Regions from separate parts of the Nonomuraea sp. NPDC004580 genome, predicted to be linked through region 2. Evidence: predicted binding sites of a transcription regulator. Region 2 holds the regulator's gene; each other region holds the start of a gene.

Region 1 (2,263 bases), on a different contig from region 2:
GCCGTCGCCGCCGTCGAAGTGGCGGGCGTCCTCGACCTGGTGGCGGGCCTCCTTGAGCAGCGCGGCCGGCGACGGCACCGCCTGCCAGCGGCCCGACGAGCACAGCACCTCGAGCGTGCCCTCCGTCAGGTCGCCCCAGTCGCCCGGCCTGAACCGGTAGAAGCAGCCGTCGAGCTCGTCCTCGGTCATGTAGATGACCCGCCGCTCGGGGTCGCAGGCGGCGGCCTCGTGCTTGAAGCGCCCCATCGCCAGCCGGGGACGCGCGGCGCGGGCGCCGTAGGGGTCGCATTCGAAGACGCGGCCGCGGTGGCCGAGCTCGCACGACAGCCACGTGTGCCACGGCGTGGCGCCGCCCGCGCAGTTGAGGTCGGTGCCCGACAGGATGCGGTAGGCGTCGCCGATGCTGCCGTCGGCCCTGAACCGCAGCGCCGACGCGCCGCCGAGCAGGGGCAGCTCGGAGTTGGACACGTAGATCCAGCCGGCGCCGTCGGGGAAACAGGCGCCGCCGTCGGGGGCCGCGTGCCAGGTCAGGCCGGCGACCTTGTGACCGCTGCGGGCCACCACCCGGCCGGTGAACCCAGGGGGCAGCGCCAGGCCGTCGGGGCCCGGAAGTCCGAGCGGACCGTACGGGCTGATGCCGCCCGGCAAGAGCGGGCCCGTGCGGAGGAGAGTCTTGTGCGACATCGTGGGGCCTCCCTCTAGGTGCCACGCTAGTCGACCGCACCGACATGAATGGCAAGGACTCGCGAAACCAAACTCTGCGCAAACCTCGCCACCGGTGCGCGTGGGACGGCTCGGGCAACGGCCCGGACAACGGCCCGAGCAACGGCCCGAGCAACGGCCCGAGCAACGGCCCGGACAACGGCCCGAGCAACGGCCCGGGCAACGGCCCGGACACACGAAAGCCCGGGCCGCACGCCCGGGCTCTCCTTCGTCGCGCGCGCCTTCGGCTCAGCGCTGTGCCTGGAACATCCAGTGCTGCTTGTCGACTTCCTGCGCCACGGCGATGAGCAGGTCCTGGCTGACCGGGTCGGCCTCCTCGGTGGCCGCGATGCGCTCGTACATGCGCTTGCTGATGCCGCCCAGGATGTCGGTCATGGTCGCCACGACCTTGCCGTCCTCCAGCCAGCCGCCGTCCGGCTGCTGGAGCTTGGTCTCGCGGGAGACGGTCGCGGCGCGGCCGTCCGGGTTGGCGCCCAGGGCCACCATGCGCTCGGCGATGGTGTCCATGTGGGTCCTGGCGAGGTCGGTGACCTCGTCGAGCTGCAGATGGATGGGGCGGAAGTGGGAGCCGATGAGGTTCCAGTGGGACTGCTTGGCGACCAGGGACAGATCGATGAGATCGACCAGGGCGCCCTGGAGGGCCTCGACGACGGTGTTCTTGGCGTCGCCCGTGAGTGGTCCGGTGATTGTAGCCATGCGTACTTTCCTCCCCGCCAGTCGGCTTTTACACCTTTAGAACGGTTTTCGGCCTGCGGTTCTTCCGCCACACGAGCACGTTGACACTGTAACAATGACAGTGTCATTGTGGAGGTATGAGCGAGACCTGGACGATCGGCGAGCTGGCCGAGCACGCGGCCCGCGCGCTGCGCGACGGCGCGGCGACCGCCGGACACTCCGCGAACGGACGGGTCCGTGATGTGCCCGGGGAGCGGCTGATCAGGTGGTACACGACGATCGGGCTGCTCGACCCGCCACTGACCCGGCGCGGCAGGATCGCCCGCTACGGCCGCCGTCACCTCCTGCAGCTCGTGGCCGTCAAGCGCATGCAGGCCGCAGGCCACTCGATCGCCGAGATCCAGACGACCCTGACCGGCGCCACCGACCACACCCTGGAGCAGGCGTCCGGCCTGAACGGGTCGCTCCCCCGCCCCGGCCCCGCCCCGGCCGCCGGAGGGGGCGGGGAGCGGGCGCGCTTCTGGGCCGAGCGGCCGGGTAGCCCACCGGAGGAGCCGGTGCGTGACGTCGCCGCCCGTGCCCAAGAGGCGGCCGGGGTCGTCACGGGGGTCAGGCTGGGCGATGGGGTGCGGTTGGTGCTCGACGGGAGGCGGGCGCTGTCGGATGAGGACGTTCAGGCGGTGCTGGCGGCGGCCGGGCCGCTGCTCGCGGTGCTCGAAGAGAGGAAGCTGACATGAAGATCACTTCGCTGGAGCCCGCGCGGTGCCTTCCGGTGCCGGACGCCGGGTTCGGCGCGCTGCTGACCGAGCGCGGCAACCTGCCGCTGGAGAGCGTGGACGTGACCGCCGCCATCTCGGGCCTGATC
Region 2 (2,263 bases):
TCGTCGCCGCGCCGTTCGAAGATCTCGTGGGGCCGCTCGGCGATCTCGAGGAACAGGTCGCCGGGCGGGCCGCCCCCCGGGCCGACCTCGCCCTCGCCGGCGAGCTGGATGTGGGTGCCGTCCTCGACGCCCGCGGGGATGCGGACCTTGATCGTACGGCGGGTGCGCACCCGGCCGTCGCCGGAGCACTCCTGGCAGGGGTTGCGGATGATGCTGCCGAAGCCGCCGCACTGCGGGCAGGGCCGCGAGGTCATGACCTGGCCCAGGAAGGACCGCGTCACCTGGGAGATCTCGCCGCGCCCGCTGCACATGTCGCAGGTGTCGGGGTGGGTGCCCGGCGCGGTGCCGGCGCCGTGGCAGATGTCGCACAGCACGGCCGTGTCGACGGCCAGCTCGCGCGTGGTGCCGAACGCCGTCTCGCGCAGGTCGAGCTCGACCCTGATGGTGGCGTTGCGTCCCCTGCGGGCACGTGAGCGGGGCCCCCTGGCACCGGTGGCGGTGCCGAAGAAGGCGTCCATGATGTCGCTGAACGGGAAGCCCGCTCCGAAACCTCCCGCGCCGGCGCCCGCTCCCGCGCCGCCGCCGAAGGGGTCGCCACCCAGGTCGTACATCTGGCGCTTGTTCGGGTCGGACAGCACCTCGTAGGCCTGCGTGATCTCTTTGAACCGCTCCTGTGTGTCAGGATCGGGGTTCACGTCAGGGTGCAGCTCTCGGGCGAGCCGGCGATACGCCTTCTTGATCTCGTCCTGACTAGCGTCACGGCGCACCCCGAGGGTGGCGTAGTAGTCGCTGTTTGCCACTTATCGACCTCTTATGATGCAGCCAGGATCTGGCTGACGTAGCGTGCCACCGCGCGCACGGCGCCCATCGTCACGGGATAGTCCATCCTGGTCGGCCCCAGAACGCCGAGCCGGGCCAGTTGGTTGTCGCCAGAACCGTATCCGGTCGCGACGACGGATGTGCCCCTGAGGTACGGGTTTTCCGAGCCGATGCGCACGGTGAGCGCGGACGGGGTGTCTGAGGTTGTCTCGCCGAGCAGCCGCATGAGGACGACGTGCTCCTCAAGCGCCTCCAGCACGTCGCGCAGGCCGGTGGCGAAGTCGGCGCCGGCGAGGTTGGCCGCGCCGGCGAACACGATCTTCTCGTCGTGCCGCTCGACCAGCGTCTCGAGCAGCACGGAGAGGATCGTCGCCGCGGCGGGCCGGTCTTCGATCGGGAGCCTTTCCGGCAGGTCGGCCACCAGCTCGGGCACGCTGCTCAGGCCGCAGCCGTCGAGGCAGGCGTTGAGCACGGCGCGCAGGTTGGCGATGCGGTGGTCTTCGACCGCCTCGGGCAGCTCCACCACGCGCTGCTCGACGCGGCCGGTGTTGGTGATCAGCACGAGCATGACCCGCCGGTCGGTCAGCGGGACGAGCTCGACGTGCCGGACCGTCGAACGGTTGAGCGTCGGGTATTGCACGACCGCCACCTGCCTGGTCAGCTGCGCCAGCAGCCGGACCGTGCGGGTGACGACGTCGTCGAGGTCGACCGCGCCGGCGAGGAACGTCTCGATCGCCCGCCGCTCGGCCGCCGACAACGGCTTGACCTGGGAGAGCCGGTCGACGAACAGGCGATAGCCCTTGTCCGTCGGCACGCGGCCCGCGCTGGTGTGGGGCTGGGTGATGTAGCCCTCCTCCTCCAGCGCGGCCATGTCGTTCCTGACCGTCGCCGGGGAGACCTTCAGATTGTGACGCTCGGCCAGCGCCTTGGAGCCCACCGGTTCGTTGGTGGACACGTAGTCTTCGACAATGGCCCGGAGCACCGCCAGCTTCCGATCGTCGAGCACGTGCTCACCTCCTGCCTCTGTCCCTTACAGGAACGTGGTGTCTAGCACTCTGTGTTCCCGAGTGCCAAGTGTACGGCTCTCGCCCACAAGGTGCGATAACACCGCGTCCCAACTGCTGTCTGGCTTCCTGTGAGCGACAGGCCTCACACTTGCCCTCATGACCGACGATTCCCGGCCTCCGGCGTACGGCCCGCCGCCAGGCTACGGTCCGCCCCAGTACGGACCGCCCCCACAAGGACAGCCGCCGCAGGGACCACACCAGTACGGGCAACAGCCTCCGTTCGGACAGGGGCCACCGCAGTACGGTGATCCCGCTCAGTTCGGCCCGCCATCTCAGTACGGACAATACGGCCAACAGGCCCAATTTCCACCACGAATCGACTCCAAAGCCATAAAGCCCAGCCGCTGGTGGCTGGTGGCGGTCTGGGGCGTGTTCGT
Region 3 (2,263 bases), on a different contig from region 2:
TGGTCGTGGCGTCCTTGGTGACGACGACGCGGCGGGCCGTGCCGAGCACCTCGAGACCGACGTGCTCCAGCTTGAGGCCGACCTCCTCGCTGACGACCTGGCCGCCGGTGAGGATGGCCATGTCCTGCAGCATCGCCTTACGGCGGTCGCCGAAGCCGGGGGCCTTGACGGCCACCGAGGTGAAGGTGCCGCGGATCTTGTTGGTGACCAGGACGGCCAGGGCCTCGCCCTCGACGTCCTCGGCGACCACGAGCAGCGGCTTCTTCGTCTGGGCGATCTTCTCCAGCAGCGGCAGGAAGTCCGCGATGGAGGAGATCTTGCCCTGGGTGAGCAGGATGTAGGCGTCCTCGAGGACGGACTCCATGCGCTCGGGGTCGGTGACCATGTAGGCCGACAGGTAGCCCTTGTCGAACTGCATGCCCTCGGTGAACTCGAGCTCCATGCCCATGGCGTTGGACTCTTCGACGGTGAGCACACCGTCCTTGCCCACCTTGTCGAACGCCTCGGCGATCAGGTCACCGATCTGCGCGTCCTGCGCGGAGATCGTGGCGACGTTGGCGATCTCCTTTTTGTCGGCCACCTCGCGGGCGGTCGACAGCAGGCGGTCGCTGACGGCCTTGGCGGCCTTGTCGATGCCGCGCTTGAGCGACAGCGGCGAGGCGCCGGCGGCGACGTTGCGCAGGCCCTCGCGGACCATGGCCTGGGCCAGGACGGTCGCGGTGGTGGTGCCGTCGCCCGCGATGTCGTTGGTCTTGGTCGCCACTTCCTTGGCGAGCTGGGCGCCGAGGTTCTCGTAGCGCTCCTCCAGCTCGATCTCACGAGCGATGGTCACACCGTCGTTCGTGATCGTCGGCGCACCGAACTTCTTGTCGATGACGACGTTACGGCCCCGCGGGCCGAGGGTTACCTTGACGGCGTCCGCGAGGGCGTTCACGCCGCGCTCGAGCGCGCGGCGGGCGTCCTCGTCGAACTCCAGGATCTTCGCCATTGTCTGAAAGTTCCTCTCCTAGCGTCGAAAGCCCCGGCCGCCCTCAAGAGCGCCCGGGGCTCGACACATCCGGCCTACTTCTCGATGATCGCGAGAACGTCGCGGGCGGAGAGCACGAGGTACTCCTCGCCGCCGTACTTGACCTCGGTGCCGCCGTACTTGCTGTAGAGGACGATGTCGCCCTCGGAGACGTCGAGCGGAATCCGCTTCTCGCCGTCCTCGTCCCAGTTGCCCGGGCCCACCGCGAGGACCTTGCCCTCCTGCGGCTTCTCCTTGGCGGTGTCCGGGATGACCAGGCCGGAAGCGGTGGTCTGCTCGGCCTCAAGCGGCTGAACCACAATGCGGTCGCCGAGCGGCTTAACGGGAACCTTGGTGGCGGTCGTCACGATCGGACCTCCCCTTCAGATTTGAATGATCTAGAAGAGGCGACCAGCTGGGCCTGCCGTCGCGGGTGTCAGACCTGCCTCGTCGCACGTTGGCACTCTCAAGGGGAGAGTGCCAACAGGAAACATATGCAAGAGGGGCTTGACAGTCAACACGAACGCGTCTGCTGAGAGCGATCAGAGCTCCGAACAGGCCGTTGACCTGGTCCAGTCTCCCACGTGCACGAATGTTCGCCTCACCGGCCACGCCGCTCCCGCCCGCTCGGACCACGACGCCGACCCGTCCCGGCCCTACCCACCTGCACGCCTCCTACCCGCACCACCCCGCGCAGGTCCCCACGGGCGCAGGTCTCCCCGCGCAGGTCCCCCCGCGCAGGTCCCCCGCCCAGGTCCCCCCGCACTAATCCCCCGCCCGCATCTCACCCGCCCGCATCTCATCTGCCCGCGCCTCGCCTCCCTTCAGGCGCGTCTCCCCGTCCTTGGGGCTCCCCCTGAGGCGCGTCTCCCCGTCCTGAGGACGGCGGGCGTGGCGCTAACGTCGGGTGACGTGGACCTCGACGCCTTCACCGAGCTGCTGACCCCGCGCGGCCTGCGGGCGCTGGCCGAGGCGGGCGAGCTGGCGGGCGCCGATCCCGTGGCCGCCGCCACGACCCTGCGCAAGACGTACGACGCGGCGCTTACCTCCGCCGCGCTCACCCAGGCGGGGCTGCGGCATCGGGCCAGAGCCAAGTTCGGCGCGGACGCCGACCGGATGTTCTTCACGCCGCACGGGCTCGAACAGGCCACCCGCGCCGAGGTCGCCGCCCACCGCGCCGCCCTGCTGCCCACCCTGCCGCCCACCCTGCCGCCCGCCCAGGCACCCGCCCTGCCGCCCACCCAGCCGCCCTCCGGC

Evidence for each region. Region 2 encodes HrcA, which represses chaperone genes, less so after heat shock. Its sites were predicted from a motif close to TTGGCACTCTCNNNNNGAGAGTGCCAA; they were not measured.
Region 1: ABZW11_RS39690 (DNA starvation/stationary phase protection protein) is a predicted target of HrcA. The motif match lies at 1,500-1,526, and genes of this name have one in related genera.
Region 3: groES (co-chaperone GroES) is a predicted target of HrcA. The motif match lies at 1,464-1,490, and genes of this name have one in related genera.

What each region holds. Positions count from the first base shown of each region.
Region 1 covers NZ_JBEXLH010000069.1:2,360-4,622, reverse strand. Annotated here, with positions in the region: gene ABZW11_RS39695 (alkaline phosphatase PhoX) at 1-684, opposite strand, end outside; gene ABZW11_RS39690 (DNA starvation/stationary phase protection protein) at 952-1,419, opposite strand; gene ABZW11_RS39685 (MerR family transcriptional regulator) at 1,536-2,135, shown strand; gene ABZW11_RS39680 (VIT domain-containing protein) at 2,132-2,263, shown strand, end outside.
Region 2 covers NZ_JBEXLH010000018.1:79,050-81,312, forward strand. Annotated here, with positions in the region: gene dnaJ (molecular chaperone DnaJ) at 1-800, opposite strand, end outside; gene hrcA (heat-inducible transcriptional repressor HrcA) at 812-1,825, opposite strand; gene ABZW11_RS20490 (hypothetical protein) at 2,241-2,263, shown strand, end outside.
Region 3 covers NZ_JBEXLH010000043.1:18,614-20,876, forward strand. Annotated here, with positions in the region: gene groL (chaperonin GroEL) at 1-988, opposite strand, end outside; gene groES (co-chaperone GroES) at 1,063-1,377, opposite strand; gene ABZW11_RS32580 (methyltransferase domain-containing protein) at 1,898-2,263, shown strand, end outside.